Regions from separate parts of the Luteibacter mycovicinus genome, predicted to be linked through region 2. Evidence: riboswitches for the same ligand, from Rfam matches in the RefSeq annotation. Region 2 holds a riboswitch; the other holds the start of a gene.
What was found. Region 2 has a riboswitch for thiamine pyrophosphate ahead of thiC (phosphomethylpyrimidine synthase ThiC). Riboswitches for the same ligand answer to the same signal wherever they lie in the genome.
Positions count from the first base shown of each region.

Region 1: another riboswitch for thiamine pyrophosphate. It lies ahead of FA85_RS07720 (TonB-dependent siderophore receptor); the one in region 2 lies ahead of thiC (phosphomethylpyrimidine synthase ThiC).

Region 1 is NZ_JQNL01000001.1:1,703,653-1,712,377, forward strand. It holds gene FA85_RS07695 (class I SAM-dependent rRNA methyltransferase) at 1-650, shown strand, start outside; gene FA85_RS07700 (DNA topoisomerase IB) at 699-1,781, shown strand; gene FA85_RS07705 (hypothetical protein) at 1,847-2,767, shown strand; gene pssA (CDP-diacylglycerol--serine O-phosphatidyltransferase) at 3,007-3,627, shown strand; gene pnuC (nicotinamide riboside transporter PnuC) at 3,649-4,230, opposite strand; gene FA85_RS07720 (TonB-dependent siderophore receptor) at 4,220-6,400, opposite strand; TPP riboswitch at 6,457-6,553, opposite strand; gene FA85_RS07725 (phosphotransferase enzyme family protein) at 6,575-7,708, opposite strand; gene FA85_RS07730 (MASE1 domain-containing protein) at 7,891-8,725, shown strand, end outside.
Region 2 is NZ_JQNL01000001.1:2,931,372-2,940,096, forward strand. It holds gene FA85_RS12860 (TolC family outer membrane protein) at 1-137, opposite strand, end outside; gene FA85_RS12865 (protein-L-isoaspartate O-methyltransferase family protein) at 172-831, opposite strand; gene FA85_RS12870 (TetR/AcrR family transcriptional regulator) at 1,193-1,858, shown strand; TPP riboswitch at 1,894-1,992, shown strand; gene thiC (phosphomethylpyrimidine synthase ThiC) at 2,069-3,916, shown strand; gene FA85_RS12880 (ferritin-like domain-containing protein) at 4,050-4,640, shown strand; gene FA85_RS12885 (DUF2333 family protein) at 4,687-5,706, shown strand; gene ppa (inorganic diphosphatase) at 5,794-6,327, opposite strand; gene FA85_RS12895 (prolyl oligopeptidase family serine peptidase) at 6,390-8,516, opposite strand.

The DNA.
Region 1 (8,725 bases), 1.2 Mb from region 2:
ACGCGCCGGCCGCGGTCGATGTGCACGAGCACGGCCTGTCCTTCCATGCGGCGCCGGGCCTGGGTCACAAGACCGGCTTCTTCGCCGATCAGCGCGACAACCGTCGCCGCTTCGCGCAGCTGGCGCGTGGCCGCCGCGTGCTCGATCTGTGCTGCAACGCCGGCGGCTTCGCCGTGCACGCAATGAAGGCCGGCGCCCGCGAGGCCATCGGCGTGGACGCGGACGCCGCCATCCTGGAGGTCGCCCGTGAGAATGCGCGCATGAACGGCGTCGAGGCCACGTTCGAGCAGGGCGACGTCTTCGAATGGTTGCGCGCCGCGATCGACCGTGGCGACACCTGGGACGCGATCGTGCTCGATCCGCCCAAGCTCACCCGCGACCGCAACCAGGTCATCAACGCGCTGAAGAAGTACTTCGCGATGAACCGCACGGCGCTCGACGTGCTCGCACCGGGCGGCATCCTGCTGACCTGCTCGTGCACGGGTCTGGTCGGCGAGGACGACTTCCTCGAGATGATCCGCCGTGTCGCCCTCAACGCGGGCCGCGAACTGCAGGTCCTTCACGTCGACGGTGCCGGCGCGGATCATCCCGTGGCCAGCAACGTCCCCGAGAACCGCTACCTCAAGGCGGTGTTCTGCCGCGTGGGCTGACGAGGCGTTCACCGGGCCTTGATCGCCCGCTGGCCCACACTCCGGGCCATGTCCAGGAAGCCGCCCACCGACGCCCTCGTGGTCGTCACCGCCGAACAGGCCCACGCGAAAGCCGCGGGCCTGGTGTATGTCTGCGACACCGACGCGGGCATCACCCGATGCAAGCGCGGGCGGGCGTTTTCCTACCTCGACGCCGAAGGCAAGCGGATCACCGACGAGGATGTGCTTGCCAGGATCCGTTCCCTGGCCATCCCCCCGGCGTACACCCGCGTCTGGATCTGCCCGAACGAACGCGGCCACCTGCAGGCCACGGGACGCGACGCTCGCGCACGCAAGCAGTACCGTTATCACGCGAAGTGGCGCAACGTCCGCGATCGCGGCAAGTTCGAACGTGTCCTCGAGTTCGGCAAGGTGCTGCCCGCCCTGCGACGTCGCCTTAGCAAGGACCTGGCCCTGCCGGGGTTGCCACGCGACAAGGTGCTGGCCCTGATCGTCAGCCTGCTCGAGGAAACGATGATCCGCGTGGGCAACGATATCTACGCGAAACAGAACAACTCGTTCGGCCTGACCACCCTTCGCTCGCGGCATGTAGCCGTCCATAAGGGGCGCATCGAGTTCCACTTCCGCGGCAAGAGCGGCCAGTGGCGCGACGTGGAGCTGGACGACCGTCGGCTGGTGAAGATCGTGCGCCGCGTGCAGGAGCTGCCCGGCCAGCGCGTCTTTCAGTACCTCGACGACGAGGGCAACCGGCAGCCGGTGGATTCCGGCATGGTCAACGACTACCTGCGCAGGGTGACGGGCGGGGAATTCACCGCCAAGGACTTCCGTACCTGGGGCGGTACCGTGCATGCCGTCGCCACGCTGGCGGCAACGCCGCTACCGGACAAGGGCGGTCAGGCAGCCCTGCGCGCGACGCTGGCGGGCGCCGTGAAACAGGTAGCCTCCGTGCTCGGCAATACGCCTGCGGTCTGCCGCGCGTCTTACATTCACCCCGAGGTGTTCGAGGGGTGGCTCGTCGGCGAACTTCATCGGCATGTGCCACCTACCGGCCTCCATGCACCGCGCAAGTTGGAAGCGCTGACCCTGGCTTTTCTGCGACGGCGCCTTCGTGCGTCCGCCCGCTCCCGCTGACGCATGCGGATGGCTATAGTGCGCACACGGGGTTCGCGTTCCATTTTCCAGAGGTTGGTTTGACGATGTCGCGGTGGAAGGTGTTTCCCGTCATGTTCGGTCTGGCGACCGTGTCCGGTGCGCTGGCCCAGGAGGCGCCCGCCGCGCCCCCTTTCGCTCTCCCCGATGCGCAGAGCCACCGTGGCGTCGTCGACGACACGTGGATCGTCGCGCCGAAACGACTACCAGGCGCGACGCTCGCGGCGGTCAAGAATTACGCGGATGAAGGTGACATCGCCGCCGGCGTCTCGCTGCGCTATCACATCGATGGCGCGGACTGGATCATCGCCGACGTGTTCATCTACCCCGCCGGCGAAGGCGATGCGTCGAAGATGCTGAAACAGGCCGCGGACGACTTCCGCGAATCGGTCGACTTCGCCGAGCGCCAGCAGATCTACCGCAACGTGTGGTGGGGAGACGAAGCGCCGTATACCGCTTCGCTGGCGGGCGGCAAGAAACTCGAAGGCAGGTTTCTGCCGATCGTATTCGACGCGCAGCAGGACATGCTGACTTCGCGCGCGTACCTGTTCTATCGCAAGCTGTACTTCGTGAAGATTCGCCTGAGTACGACCGTGGACGCGGTCGACTCCCTGGCGGAGCGCGCCGACCGGTTCATCGGCAGCCTGCTCGATGGCGTCGATATCGTCAGTGTGGGCGGCTGCGGGAAGAAGATGGACATCATGGCGCTGCCGAGCGGTCAGACCGCCCCGGCGGATTTCACCGACAGCGTGAGCCCGGACGGTTTCGGTATCGCCATCAGCATGTCGAAAGCGGGTGGTGCCACCTACGCCACGCAGATGACCAGGGCGATGGCGGTTGCCGCGCGTCGGCAACTCGCCACGGGCTGCACGTCGCTCAATTACAAGCCGCCGGGCGACGACAGTATGCGTGCGGTGCTGCACTTACGCTTCGGGCCCGAGGACTGGGGTGCCGCGCCGCGGCACTGATCGGAAGAAGCGGCCGGGACGCGTCCCACGCCCGGCCGCTGTCGGTCACCGTGGCGAATCGTTGTCAAATCCTTGAGCCGACCCGCCACCGGCGGCGACACAGACAGCATGACGGTCGTTGCCGCTTTGGCATATAGAAGAATTCTGAAAAATCGCGCGGATCGTGAGCGACCGTCTCTCCACGTCGCCCCGACTGTCGCGCCTTGTAAACTGTCGTCTTCACCCCGCCGAGCGAGCCGATGACCACGAAACCGCGACCGTTTTCCATGATCCGCGACTTCGCGCTGGCCGACTGGTTCACGCTGGGCAACGCTGCCAGCGGCGTGGGCGCCCTGTTCTCGACCATGACCTACCTGCAGGAAGGTGGCGTCTGGCACCTCTACATGGCATCGGGGCTGGTGTTGCTGGCACTGATTTTCGACGTGCTGGACGGACGGATCGCGCGCTGGCGCCAGCGCGCGTCGCTCATGGGTCGCGAACTGGACTCGCTGGCGGACGTCATCTCGTTCGGCGTCGCCCCCGCCGTCATCGGCTACGGCTGCGGTATGCAGGGCGGACTGGACCGCGCCATCCTGCTGATGTTCGTCTGTTGCGGCGTGTCCCGCCTGGCCCGCTACAACGTCACCGCCGAAGCCCACGCGAACGAGGAAGGCAAGGTGACGCACTTCGAGGGCACGCCCATTCCGACCTCGATCGTCCTAGTCGCGGTGCTCTGCGCCGCGGCGGCCACCGGCGCCCTGCACGAACGGATGTGGCTCGGCAGCGTCCAGATCGCCACGCTGGGCCTGCATCCGCTGGCCCTGATGTTCGCGGTCTCCGGCGCGCTGATGGTCAGCCGCATCCGCATTCCGAAGCTTTGAGCGGGCAGGCGCCGACCTTGCTCAGGCCGTGACCGGCCGCGCCGGTTGACGGCGCCACGCGCGCAGGCCGATCACCGCCAGCACCACGAATCCCGCGTACAACACGGCCGTGACCGGCAGTGCCTTGTAGATGTATTCACCGACGTAGAGCACGTCGACGACGATCCAGAGCCACCACGCGGCGACGTGTCGTCTTGCCTGCCACCATTGCGCGACGAGGCTGAACGCGGTGAGCCCGGCATCGAGCCACGGCAGGGAGGCGTCGGTCCAGCGATGCATCGCGTAACCGAGGGCCAGTGCCGCCGCCGCGCCGACCGCGAGGTGGGTAAACGCACTCCGACCATCCAGATCGGCGACGCGGACGTGACCGCTCCCATCCAGATTGCGTCGCCAGCGATGCCAGCCGTAGAGGATCAACAGGGCGAAAGCGATCTGTAGCAGCGTGTCGGAATAGAGCCTGGCGTCGACGAAGATCCACGCGTAGGCGATGACGGAAACCAGCCCCACCGGCCAGCACCACGGACTGCGTCGCGCCGTGAGCCACACGGCGGCCGCGCTCACCAGCGCGGCCGCCAGTTCGAACCACGACAGCTCAAAGTTCATAGGTCACCGAGAGACGGGCCAGGCGCGGCATGCCGGGGAATAGGTAGGCGTCGCCGCCCGAGGTGCCCGTGTCGCGCCAGTAGAAGCGATTGAAGACGTTATCGACATTCAGACGCCACGTCATCGCATGGCCGCTCACGGTGGTCGCGTAACGAAGCCCGGCATCGAACACATGGTAGCCGGGCACGCGCGTGGCGCCGTCCGGCGTCGCCACGTTGCTGCTCGCGTAACGCCAGCCGCCCAGCACGGCAAGCCCCTGAACGAAGGGCAAGCTGTAGTCGGCGTACACGGCGGTGCGCCAGCGTGGCACGTTGACCACCTGATGATCTTCATAAGACGGCGCGCCGGTATTTTCCGCACGCGCGCGGATCGCATTGGCACTCGCCGTAATGCGCAGCCGGTCGGTAACCTGCCCGGCCAGATTCAACTCGATGCTCGTATGCACCTCCTGTCCCTGCTGGACAAAGGTGAAGCCTTCGGCCGTATCGTCCGGACGAGCGAACTGATACGACTGACGGATGCGATACAAGGCGGCCTGCAGGTCGAGCACATCGCTCACGGCATATTTCACGCCCGCCTCGACCTGACGCGAATGCAGCGGCGCGAGCGTCGTGCCACCGTTGGAAGTCCAGTAAGGCGCTTCGCGACCGAGCGAGATGCCTTCGCCGTAACTCAGGTACGTCGTCAGCGGCGTCGTCGGCTGCCACAACACAGCTGCCTGCGGCAGCGTCTTCGTCTCACGCGTATCGCGCTCGAGTGCGCCGGTGTCGTCGTAGGCGCGCTCGTCCAGCTTGACCAGACGCGCGCCGGCCAGAACCTGCCACTGCTCACCCATGTGGATGCGATCGATCGCGAACAACGTGCGCTGCCAGCTGGTCAGGCGACGCACGGACGCGCCGGGCTGGTTCGGCGACGGATCGAACACCGGAACGACGCGATCGTCGATGTTCGCCGTACCGACGTAGTCGTACACGTAAGGACGCTGGTCGACCGTGCGACGGAACGCGCTGGCACCGACATTGACCTCGTGATCCAGTACACCGGTGGCGAAGCTGCCCGTGACCACGCCCCTCACCTCGTCGTTCTGGCGCGTGTCGTCGGGACTGCGGTAGTCGTATACGTCGTAGTCGCCATTGGGCGCGAAGAAGTAGCCCGGTGTGGCCCCCGACGCACACGCTTCGGCATAGAAACACCCGTAGGCAAACGCGACGTTGTCGTCGATGACCGTATGGCTGTGACCCGCCGACACCTGGGCGTTCCAGGTGTCGCTGAAGCGGTAGTTGAAGCGCAGCGACGTGTTGCTCGAATGGATACCTACCGGTCGTTGCCAGGGCTGGTAGCCGAGCAGTCGGGTGCGACTCGGGTGCGCCGGAATCGACGTTCCACCGAGCAGCTGATAACCCGATGCGGAATTGCCACCGCTGGTCTGATAGTCGGTGTCGAGGAGCAAGGTCGCCTGTTCGTTGATTTTCCAGTCGGCGCCGATCGACAGGAAGCTGCGACGCCCATCGGTGTGTTCAATGGCACCGTGCGTCTTTTCGTTGGCGGCATTCACCCGCACGCCGAACGACGGGGTAAACCATGTGCCAACGTCGAGCGCTTCGTAGCTGGAGCCGTGCGAGTCGGTGCCGAGGGTGACGTTGTGCACCTCGGCTGGGCGCTTGCTGACGTAATTGACCAGCCCACCCGGCTCGACCACGCCCGCCTCGAGACCGCCGAGGCCCTTCAGTACTTCGACGCGCTCCTTACCCTCCAGGGCCTGCAGCTGCTCCGCGGACATCATCATGCCGTTGAAGCGAAAGCCTGTCGCGAGATCCAGCGGAAAACCGCGGATGGATACATCCTGGTAGTAACCCGCCGGCGCGTAGTTGTCGTTGATCGCCGCGTCTCCGCGCACCAGCTCGCTGAGCGTGCGCGGCTGGCGATCGTCGATCTGTGCGCGGGTGATCACAGTTATGGCGGCCGGAGTGTCGTGCAGCGCCGCGCTGCCGAAGCTGCCGAAGGTGTCCAGCTGCGAGTCCGCGGCGTGGTAGCCGTCGGTCGCCGACGCGTGCACGTCGATGGTCGGCAGGGTGCGGGCCTGCTGCGGAGCGGCACGGTCGTCCGAGGCCTGGGCCAGCGGAGCAAGGGCGAGCAGGGCCAGGGCGAATGGGGTACGGGCAAGAGTCATCGTCGTCTTCGGGTTCACGGACGAAGCGACGGCGAACCACGCCGCCCGACAGGGCGTTTGTGGTTCTGCAAGCTCCCTACGCCGGTACTAACCGGGTCAGGTTCCAAGGGACTCTCTCAGCCCGGCGTATGCCGGGCACCCCCGCTTCTAGAACGCCTATTGAAGCACGAAATGTCAGCGAGCGTGACGGAGGGCGTCGAGCAGTCCCTGCCCTTCGATCCCGGCGAACCAGCGGGCATGGCCCAGCAGGAAGGTCCGATAGGCCACGTCGGCGTGATCGCGGCGCCGCGTGATGCCTTCGAAGTACTCCACTTCGGAAAGCGCAAAATCCACGTGGACGACGGGCAGGACATCGGCAAGCGCGGCCAGGTCCGCCGGAGCAAGCGGCCGGACGGACCGATAGCCATCGAGCAGGCCGAGAGCCAGATCGATACGGGCAATCCCGCCCCGTTCGATGTCGAGCCACGCGATGGCGTTCCGCTCGATCGCCGTAGCCAGGTCGAACAACGCGAACGTGCGCGCGGACAGACCGAAGTCCAGCACGTCGGTGATTCGCCCCGCATCGCTCGCGTCGCTCCAGCAGAGGTTGGAGACGTGCCAGTCGCCGTGGGTCCACAAAGGCGCTTGTCGCGCTACGGCCAGGGCCGCAGCCCGCGTCCACCGGCCGAGAACCGCACCCACCTCGTCGCGCCAGTCGCGCTCGCTCAGATAGGCGACGAGCGCGGGGCGTCCGGCCATCTGTCCGGCCAGCACCGACACCGGATCGGATGCCGAGAGAATCTCGGCACGGGCGACCAGCAGATGGGTCCCCCGCTGCGGGGCATCGTAGCCTTCGGCCGCAAGGTGCAGCCGCGCGAGCATCGCACCCGCGGCGTGCGCGTGCGCGGCGCCGCCCGCGGGCGACCACGAAAACGCGTCGCGGTAGACATCGTTCCCGGTCGCGGACCGATGCACTTCGTAAACCCAGTCGCCCCTGGACACCGAGGAGCAGCCGGTCGCGTCACCGAGGACAAGTGGCACGGGGATCCCACGCGCGCGCAAGTGCGTCGCGAAACGATGTTCTTCGGCCAGCGTCCGCTCGTCGCGCAGACTCATGTGGTGCCGTTTGACGAAGACCTCGCCGGCCGAGGTGCTGACACGTGCCGCCGCCGACAGCGGGCGGGGACTGTGCCAGACAATGGCGTACGGCCCCTTCAACGAAGGGTAGCCGTCGAGCAGCGATGCCACCTCGTCTTCCGTCAGCGGCGGCCAGTCCGGTGCCTGCTGGTCGCCCGCGAGGCCGTGAGAAAGGTGGACTTCGTCGCTCATTCCGCCAGTGTATCGGACCCGCCATGCCCGCCTCACCCGCGCGCGGAAACGGCAAATTTACCAATTCGCCGTTTATTCGATGGCGAGCGGGCCGATAACCCTTCAAACTAGGCATGCCGATCGCGGAAAGCGTCGCTACCGACTGCTCCGATCGGCCACCCGGAAGGCAGAAGGGGTCGAATGTGCGTGCACTGAACAAGGATCCGTTAGTCTGGGGGCGCTATGTCGCCGTCGCGGGCGCGTATGCCGCCTGCTACGAGCTCACGCGCAACTTTTCATTTTCGCACTGGATGCTCCCTGCCGGCCTGCGCCTGGCCTGCCTGCTGCTTGTTCCCCGTCGCTTCTGGCCCGCGCTCGCTGTCGGCGAATCCCTTCCCGTCGCTGAAATGGCCGCGCTGCATGCGCATGCTTTCGGCGTGCTCTGGGCCTGCCTCGTCTCGATCCCGACGATCGGCCTGTGCATGCCGGGGGTGATATGGATCCGGCGTCATGCGGACCTGCGTCGCGCCGACGGCCAGATCAACATGAACATGATCATGGTGGCGACGCTTGCCTGCGCCCTCATTGGCGGCGGTGCCAGCACCTTTACGCTGTCGATCGTGCAGATGGGCGATGGCTCGCCCAATCCCGTGGTCGAAGTACAGGACTTTCTGATTTATTTCCTCGGTCAGTACCTGGGCGCCCTTACGCTCACGCCGACCATCATGGCGATGCGCGAGCGCATGGCTGCCCTGCCCGGTGGCATCGTCACCTGGCACGCCGTGCGGTCCAGCCCGCTGGCGCGCGATACGCTGCTGATCGTCGTACCCTCGCTCGCGATCCTGATCTTCCTCGCGTCACAGGTCGTCGAGGGCACCGCCGCGCTGCAGAGCGTACGCATGGCGATGGCGGTTCCCGTCATCCTGCTGACCTGGCGGCACGGCTGGCACGGCAGCGCGGTGGCCGGCATGCTCGCCAGCATCGCTCTCGCATCGACATCGTCGTTCCTGACGGAGCCGCTGATGATCCAGGCGCAGG
Region 2 (8,725 bases):
AGACGGGTGGAATCGGCCTGCGACAGCACCGGATCGTTGGCCCGGGCCTGGCGGTAGGCGTCGAGCAGGTCTTCAGCGTGGCTCGCGAACGGCGTCGCGGCCAGTGCCAGCGCGACGGTGAGCAGCTTCAAGCGCATGGTTTCGCCTCGTGGGTGATGGGAGATCTTTGGGTCAAAGCACGAAGCGCTTCACCGGCGCGGCATGCGCCAGGTAAGGAAGGTCCGTTTCAAACAGCGATTCCTCGCGATAGCGGCCGTCACCCTCGTGGGTGAGGAGGACCGCCGTCTGAGCGGGGGAATTGCCGCGTATGACGAACATGCGCCCGCCCGGCTTGAGCCAGCGCACGAATTTTTCGGGAACCGCATGGACGGCGCCCGTGACCACGACGGCATCGAAAACGCCCGTCGGCTGGTAGCCGTTGACGGCTTCGGCGGTTTCCACCGTGGCGTTGACCACCGAGGCGGCGGCCAGGCGCTCGCGGGCGGCGTCGACGAAGTCGGCGTGCATGTCGATGCTGGTCACCTTGCCGGCGAGGCGGGCGAGGCAAGCCGTCAGGAAGCCCGAGCCGGTACCGATTTCCAGCACCTCGTCGGTCTTCTTCAGTTCCAGGGCCTGCAGCACGCGACCCTCGACCACCGGCTTCATCATCACTTCGCCATGGCCCAGCGGCAGGGTCAGGTCGGCGAAGGCGACATTACGGTGGGACGGCGCGACGAAATCTTCGCGACGGACGCCCTTCAGCGTCTCCAGGACGTCGGCATCGAGGACTTCCCAGGGACGAACCTGGTTCTCGACCATGTTCTGACGTGCCTGCTCGAAATTCATCGCCATGGTTTTTGGATCCCGTACGAAAAGCTGAAAAAGGTTCGAAAGGATAAGCGCTTAGCGCCCGTTTTCCCAATGTTGCCAAGGCTGCGGGTGCGCCACCGCCCGAGCTAAGTGCCGGAAGTCACCGGACCGGGCTGACGGAAGTCATGCCTGACCGTGCCTTCACTCGCTGGCGCCTGAACGATGAATGGTGCAAGCCCCTGAACGCCTTGGGTTTACCCGGGCAGTGGCCCCACTTCATTGTAATCCGCCGCACAGCGCTTCCGTCGTACCGCCACCTTGAGGCTCATGCCGCAGGAGTGGTGGAAATAACTGAACCGCTGCGTATAATAAAGTCATAATTTCTGTTTGTGAAGGTGCAGCCATGAACGCCAGCCCGAAAATGAAGAGCCAGGGCCCGGGGCGTCCCAAGGACATGGAGAAGCGCGCGGCTATCCTGGATGCCGCCAAGGCGCTCTTCACGCAGGGCGGCTTCGCGGGCACCAGCATGGATGCGGTCGCGGCATCCGCGGGCGTTTCCAAGCTCACCGTGTACAGCCACTTCGGCGACAAGGACAACCTTTTCCGTGAAGTCATCCGTGCGCACGTACAGGAGCGCCTGCCGGACGACCTGTTCGACTTCAGCCCGGGCGCGGACATCCGCGTCACGCTGACCAACATCGCCAGCCGGCATGCGGCGATGGAGACCAACACCGAGTCCGTCGGTACGTTCCGCGCGATTCTTTCCGATTGCCAGTCGGGCGGTAATCCGCGTTTCGGTCGCCTGGTCTGGGAGGAAGGCCCGGCACGTATGCACAAGCTGGTGATGCGCCTGCTCGAGGGCGCCACCTCGCGCGGTCAGCTCGATATCGTCGACATTTCCCGTGCGACCACGCAGTTCCTCGCGCTGCTCAAGGGCGACCTGCTCATCCGGCGCCTGTTTGGCTGCGAAGACTGCGCCGTGCAGTTCGGCGAGGAGGTCAAGGCCAATGCCCTGGCGGCCGTCGACATGTTCCTCCGCGCCTATGAGCCGCGCTCGTCCCAGGGCTGAGCGCTCGCTTCCCGCCCCGCTTCGTGGTTGAATCGCCCTCGAAGCGGGGGTGCCCAAGCAATTGCGCGGGCTGAGAGAGTCCCTTCGAACCTGATCCGGTCCGTACCGGCGTAGGAAGCTTCGTCCACGACAGGCAACGTGCGTCCATGCACGGGGCACGGCGTGGCGGCGCCGTCCGCTTCTTCCTTATCCGCAAGGTACGAGAAGCCGATGAACGCCAGTCCCACCGATCTTGCCCGCGCCGCGCGCGAGCTTTCCACCTCCGTCACCACGCCGATCGCCGGCTCGCGCAAGATCCACATCGGCGGCAGCCGGGCGGACGTTCGCGTCGCCATGCGCGAGATCGCGCAGTCGGCCACGCCCACGCTGTTCGGCGGAGAGGCGAACCCGCCCATCGTCGTCTACGACACCTCGGGGCCTTATACGGATCCGGCGCACACGGTCGACCTGGCCGCGGGGTTGCCTGCGCTGAGGGCAGGCTGGATCGAGGAGCGGGGCGACGTCGAGCGCCTCGATGGGCTGTCCTCGGCGTTCGGCCGCTCGCGCGTGCACGACCCACGCCTCGATGCCTTCCGCTTCGGCAGCACGCGCCTGCCGCTTCGGGCGAAGGCTGGCGCCAACGTCACCCAGATGCACTACGCGCGCCGCGGAATCGTCACGCCGGAGATGGAATACATCGCGATCCGCGAGAACCAGCGCATCGAGGCGCTGGCCGACAGTGCCCTGCGCACGCAGCATCGTGGGGAAGCGTTCGGCGCCGCGTTGCCGGGGCGCATTACCCCGGCGTTCGTACGTGATGAAGTCGCGCGCGGCCGCGCCATCATCCCGGCCAACATCAACCACCCCGAAGCCGAGCCGATGATCATCGGCCGTCATTTCCTGACCAAGATCAACGCCAACATCGGCAACAGCGCGGTCAGCTCCGGCATCGCGGAAGAAGTCGAAAAGCTGGTCTGGGCGATCCGCTGGGGCGCCGACAACGTCATGGACCTTTCCACGGGGAAGCACATCCACGAGACACGCGAATGGATCATCCGCAACTCGCCCGTGCCTATCGGTACCGTGCCCATTTATCAGGCGCTGGAAAAGGTCGGCGGCGTGGCCGAGGAACTCACGTGGGACATCTTCCGCGACACGCTGATCGAGCAGGCGGAGCAGGGCGTCGACTATTTCACGATCCACGCGGGCGTCCTGCTCCGCTTCGTGCCCCTCACCGCCAAGCGCGTCACCGGCATCGTCTCCCGGGGCGGATCGATCATGGCCAAGTGGTGCCTCGCCCATCATCGCGAGAACTTCCTCTACACGCACTTCGAAGACATCTGCGAAATCATGAAGGCGTACGACGTGTCCTTCAGTCTCGGCGATGGCCTGCGTCCCGGTTGCGTGGCGGATGCCAATGACGCGGCGCAGTTCGGTGAGCTGGACACACTGGGCGAACTGACGAAGCTGGCGTGGAAGCACGACGTGCAGACCATGATCGAAGGTCCCGGCCACGTGCCGATGCAGCTGATCAGGGAGAACATGGAACGTCAGCTGGAGAAGTGCCACGAAGCGCCGTTCTACACGCTGGGCCCGCTCACCACCGATATCGCGCCCGGGTACGACCACATCACCAGTGCGATCGGCGCCGCGATGATCGGCTGGTTCGGCACGGCGATGCTCTGCTATGTGACGCCCAAGGAACACCTCGGTCTGCCCAATCGTCAGGACGTACGCGACGGCATCATCGCCTACAAGATCGCCGCCCACGCGGCCGATCTCGCCAAGGGGCATCCGGGGGTGCAGGTGCGCGACAACGCGCTGTCGAAGGCACGTTTCGAATTCCGCTGGGACGACCAGTTCAACCTGGGGCTCGATCCGGACAAGGCCCGCGAATTTCACGACGAGACCATGCCGAAAGACGCACACAAATCCGCGCATTTCTGCTCGATGTGCGGTCCGAAGTTCTGTTCCATGAAAATCACCCAGGACGTGCGCGATTTTGTCGCGGAGCAGGGCATGGCGGAAAAGAGCATGGAGTTCGTGGCACAGGGCGCCGAGGTGTACCGAAAGGCCTGACGGCGTGGCCGGGTGCCTGCGCCGGCAGGCCCCAACCCGGTGGCCTACCCCGCAAACCCTTCACCCCGCCTTCCCGGCGGGGCCCTTAACGTCTCCGGCCATACCTGAACCCACTCTCCCAGGAGACCAGGCCATGGCCAGCAGCAAGCCTTTCATCAGCGATATTGAGAACATCCGTAAGCGTGCGCGTCAGCACATCGACGACGGCGCGGTGACCGCGGGCTATCGCGCCGATCGCGAAACGGTGATCAAACTGCTCAATGAAGCCCTCGCGACGGAGATCGTCTGCGTGCTTCGCTACAAGTTCCATTACTACATGGCACCGGGTATTCATTCGCAGAGCGTCAAGTCGGAGTTCCTGGAACACGCCAACGAGGAACAGGGCCACGCCGACCGCATCGCCGAGCGCATCACCCAGCTCGACGGTACGCCCAATTTCAATCCGGAAGGCCTGCTTTCCCGCAGCCACGCCGATTATGTCGAGGGCACCACGCTGGTCGACATGATCAAGGAAGACCTGATCGCCGAGCGCATCGCCATCGACAGCTACCGTGAGATCGTCACGTACATCGGCGACGACGACCCGACCACGCGCCGCATCATGGAAGACATCCTTGCGCAGGAAGAAGAGCACGCCGAGGACATGGCGACGCTGCTGGAGAACCTCGGCGCCAAGGGCGAGCCGACGACGACCTGGGAACCCTCGAACCCCTCCGCGCACTGATTGGGTAAGCTAGGCGCTCACGTTCGCGACGATAAGGAAAGACATCATGAATGCGACCGCCTCACCCGCGCCGACCCCACGTCGGCGCAACCCTGTCGGACTGCTGGTCGCCGTGCCGATCGCGATCCTGATCCTCGTCATCCTGTTTTTCATGTGGTGGTGGGACAAGGAGCCGGAACAGTTCGACCCGGTTACCGTCACCACGGCGCACATGAAAGACATCGGCAGGCCCCTGAGCACCGGTGCCGTCACCACGTATACGCTGATCCGCTCCGTCGACACCCTGATGGACAAGCGCGGTGGTTACCTCAGCAACGACAAGATGCCGCCGGGCGTGTTCATGGACAACATGCCGAACTGGGAATTCGGTTCGCTGACCGCCTCGCGCGACCTGTCGCGCGCGTTGCGCAACGACCTCAGCCGGTCGCAGACGCAGTCCACCGAGGACAAGGATCTGGGCGAGGCCGATCCGCTGCTCAACAGCCCCAACGATCGCTGGTTGTTGCCGAGTTCGGAATCGCAGTATTCGAAGGCGGTGGACGATCTGGAGAAGTATCTGGGGCGTCTCAGCGATGCGGAAGACGCCAACGCGCACTTCTACGCACGCGCGGATAACCTCGCGGACTACCTGCAGACAGTGTCGGCGCGCCTCGGCTCCCTCTCGCAGCGGCTGTCCGCAGCGGCGGGACAGCTCAAGGTGGATGCGGCGCCCAACGCCGACGTCAGCGGCAACGCCGGCCCGGCACGGGCGGTGTACGTCAAGACGCCCTGGAACAAGATCGACGACAACTTCTACGAAGCGCGTGGCTACACGTGGGCGTTGCTGGAGCAGCTCAAGGCCATCCGCCACGACTTCGCGCCAATCCTGCGAAGCAAGAATGCGGATGCCAGTCTGCAGCAGGTGATTCGTGAACTGGAGGAATCGCAGAAGGCGCTCGGCAGCCCGGTGGTGCTCAATGGTTCGCCGTTCGGATTCTTCGCCAACCACTCGCTGGTGATGGCGAATTACATCTCGCGGGCGAATGCCGCGATCATCGATCTGCGCGGGCTGTTGAACCGCGGGTAACAAAAACAATGTAGGAGCTCGCCATGCGCGCGAACCTGAAACATCGCGCGCAAGGCGCGCTCCTGCATATGTTGCCGACCGTCGTTCTTAGTGGTCGGCCTTGTAACGATCCATGCCCGCCAGAATCTCGGCCTTGGCCTCAGCGGCGCCGACCCAGCCGTCGACCTTGACCCACTTGCCCTTCTCCAGATCCTTGTAGTGCTCGAAGAAGTGGCCGATGCGCTCCAGCCAGTGGCCGGAAACCTGCTCGATGTCCTTGATGTGCGCGTAGCCCGCGAACACCTTCTCCACCGGAACCACGACGAGCTTCTCGTCGGCGCCGGCTTCGTCGGTCATCTTCAGCATACCGACCGGGTGGCAACGGATCACCGAGCCCGGGACCAGCGACAGCGGCAGGATCACCAGGGCGTCCAGCGGATCGCCGTCTCCGCCCAGGGTGCCAGGCACATAGCCGTAGTTGCACGGGTAGCGCATCGGCGTGGAGAGGATGCGGTCGACGAAGATCGCGCCGCTTTCCTTGTCCACTTCGTACTTGACCGGCTCGGCGTCCTTGGGGATTTCGATGATGACGTTGATTTCGTCCGGCACATTCTTGCCGGCGGGAACGAGATGCAGACCCATGGGATTCCTTGACGATTCAGTGGGGTAGAAGAACGGCCGGGTAGCATAAAGCCTTTTGCGGCCTATTTCAGGTGGTCCCAGAGGTACGTGTAGCTCAGTGCGTTCATGAAGGCCGACTGCTTGTTGTCCGCCGCCGCGCCGTGTCCACCCTCGAGGTTCTCGTACAACGCCGCGTCGAAACCCATGGCCTGCATGCGGGCCGCCATCTTGCGGGCATGCACAGGGCCCACGCGGTCGTCGCGGGTCGAGGTGGTGAACAGCACCGCCGGATAATGCGTGCCCTTGTGCAGGTTGTGGTACGGCGAGAAGGTCTGGATGTACTTCCACTCCTCCGGCTTGTCCGGGTCGCCGTATTCCGCCATCCACGAGGCACCGGCCGACATATGCGTGTAGCGCCTCATGTCGAGCAGGGCGACCTGGCTGACCACCGCGCCGTACAACTGGGGGTACCGGGTCAGCATATTGCCGGCCAGAAGACCGCCGTTGCTGCCGCCCATCATGCCCAGATGCTTCGGACTGGTGATCTTGCGGTCGATCAGGTCCTGCGAGACCGCCGCGAAATCCTCATAGGCGCGGGGACGGTTGGCCTTGACGGCCGCCTGGTGCCAGCGTGGGCCGTATTCGCCGCCGCCACGGATATTGGCCACGACGTAGACGCCACCCTTTTCCAGCCAGGCGCGGCCGACGCCGCCCGAGTACATCGGCTGCAGCGAAATCTCGAAGCCGCCGTAACCGTAGACCAGCGTCGGGTTGCTCCCGTCGGCCTTCATCCCGTTCGGCGCGATCTCGAAGTAGGGCACCTTCGTGCCGTCCTTCGAGGTGGCGAAGTGCTGGCTCACGGTGAATTTCGAGCCGTCGAAGAAGGCCGGGCTGTGCTTGATCGCCTCGCCTTCGCCCTGACCGATCACGCCGTAATAGAGCGTCGTGGGCTGGGTATAGCCCGACACGGTGAGGAAGTACTCGTCGCTCTCATCCGCATCGATGCCGCCAGCCTGCACCGTGCTCAGCGCCGGTGCTCCGCCCAGGGGTTCGCTCTTCCACGGGCCCTTGTCGGCCGGCGTCAGCACCTGGATCTGGCTGACCACGTCACGCATCACATTGAGGATCAGGTGATGGCGCGTCCACGAGTGGCCAGCCAGCGAGCTGTGCTCATCGGGGGTGAACAGCACGGTGAGGTCGCGTTTGCCGGCCATGAAGTCATCGAACTTCGCCGCGAGGAGCGCACCGGACGGGTACGTTTTACCTCCCACCGTCCACGCCGTACGCAACTCGATCAGCAGCCATTCGCGTTCGATGTCGGTTTCGGCGTCGTTCGGTACGTCGATCTTGCTCAGCTTGCCGTCCTTGCCGCGCAGGAACACTTCCGAGTTGTAGAACTCGAGCGAGCGCTGTACGAAATCGCGCTGGAATCCCGGCGTCTGGTCGCGGTACGCCGAGATGGACATGTCCTTGGGCGTGCCCTCGTAAACCACCGTCGCCGACGACAGCGGGGTGCCGCGCTTCCATTCCTTCACGATGCGCGGGTAGCTCGATTCGGTCATGGAGCCGGGGCCGAAGTCCGTGGCGACGAAGAGATGGTCGTCGTCGACCCAGCTGACCAGCGTCTTCGCCTCCGGAAGGGTGAAGCCGTCCTTGATGAACGTCCGGGTCGACAGGTCGAATTCGCGGACGACGTCGGCATCGGCACCGCCGCGCGACAGCGACACCAGGCAGCGGCGGTTCGCCGGACGCAGGCATTGCGCACCGTGCCAGACCCAGTTTTCCTTCTCGGCCGCCGACAAGGCGTCCAGATCGATCACGGTCTCCCAGGCCGGCTTGTCCTTGCGGTATTCCGCCAGGGTGGTGCGGCGCCAGAGGCCCTTGGGATGCTGCTTGTCGCGCCAGAAATTGTAGAAATGATCGCCGATCTTGCTGACCATCGGGATCTTCGCATCGGAGTCCAGCACCTCGAGGATGCGTGCCTCCAGCGTCTTGAAGTCCGCGCCTTCCGCGTAGCGGCTGACGGTCTTCGCGTTTTCCTGCCTGACCCATGCGAGCGGCTTCGCGCCGTCGATGTCGTCGAGCCAGAGGTTTTCGTCGTCGCCGGCGGCCTGAATGGCGGGGGCGGAGGAAGTCTTGGGAGTGTCGTGGGCGTGGGTCATGCCACTGAAAGTAAGGGCGATGGCCAGCGCAATCCAGCGTCGGTGCATGGGGTCGGGTCCGTTTGCTAGCGGTTCCCTGACATTAGCTTACGGAAGGCGGGGTCCGGGGCATGACTTGTGGGCTAGCGGGTGCCAGTCCGACGCTGAGGCAGCCGGGCTTTCGCGAGCATGGCTGGCTCCCACCGGAGCTGGGTACCCCTGGCTCTGGCCCCCACGCGAGCTGGGTATCCCTGCTCGGGTAGGAGCCAGCACTGCTG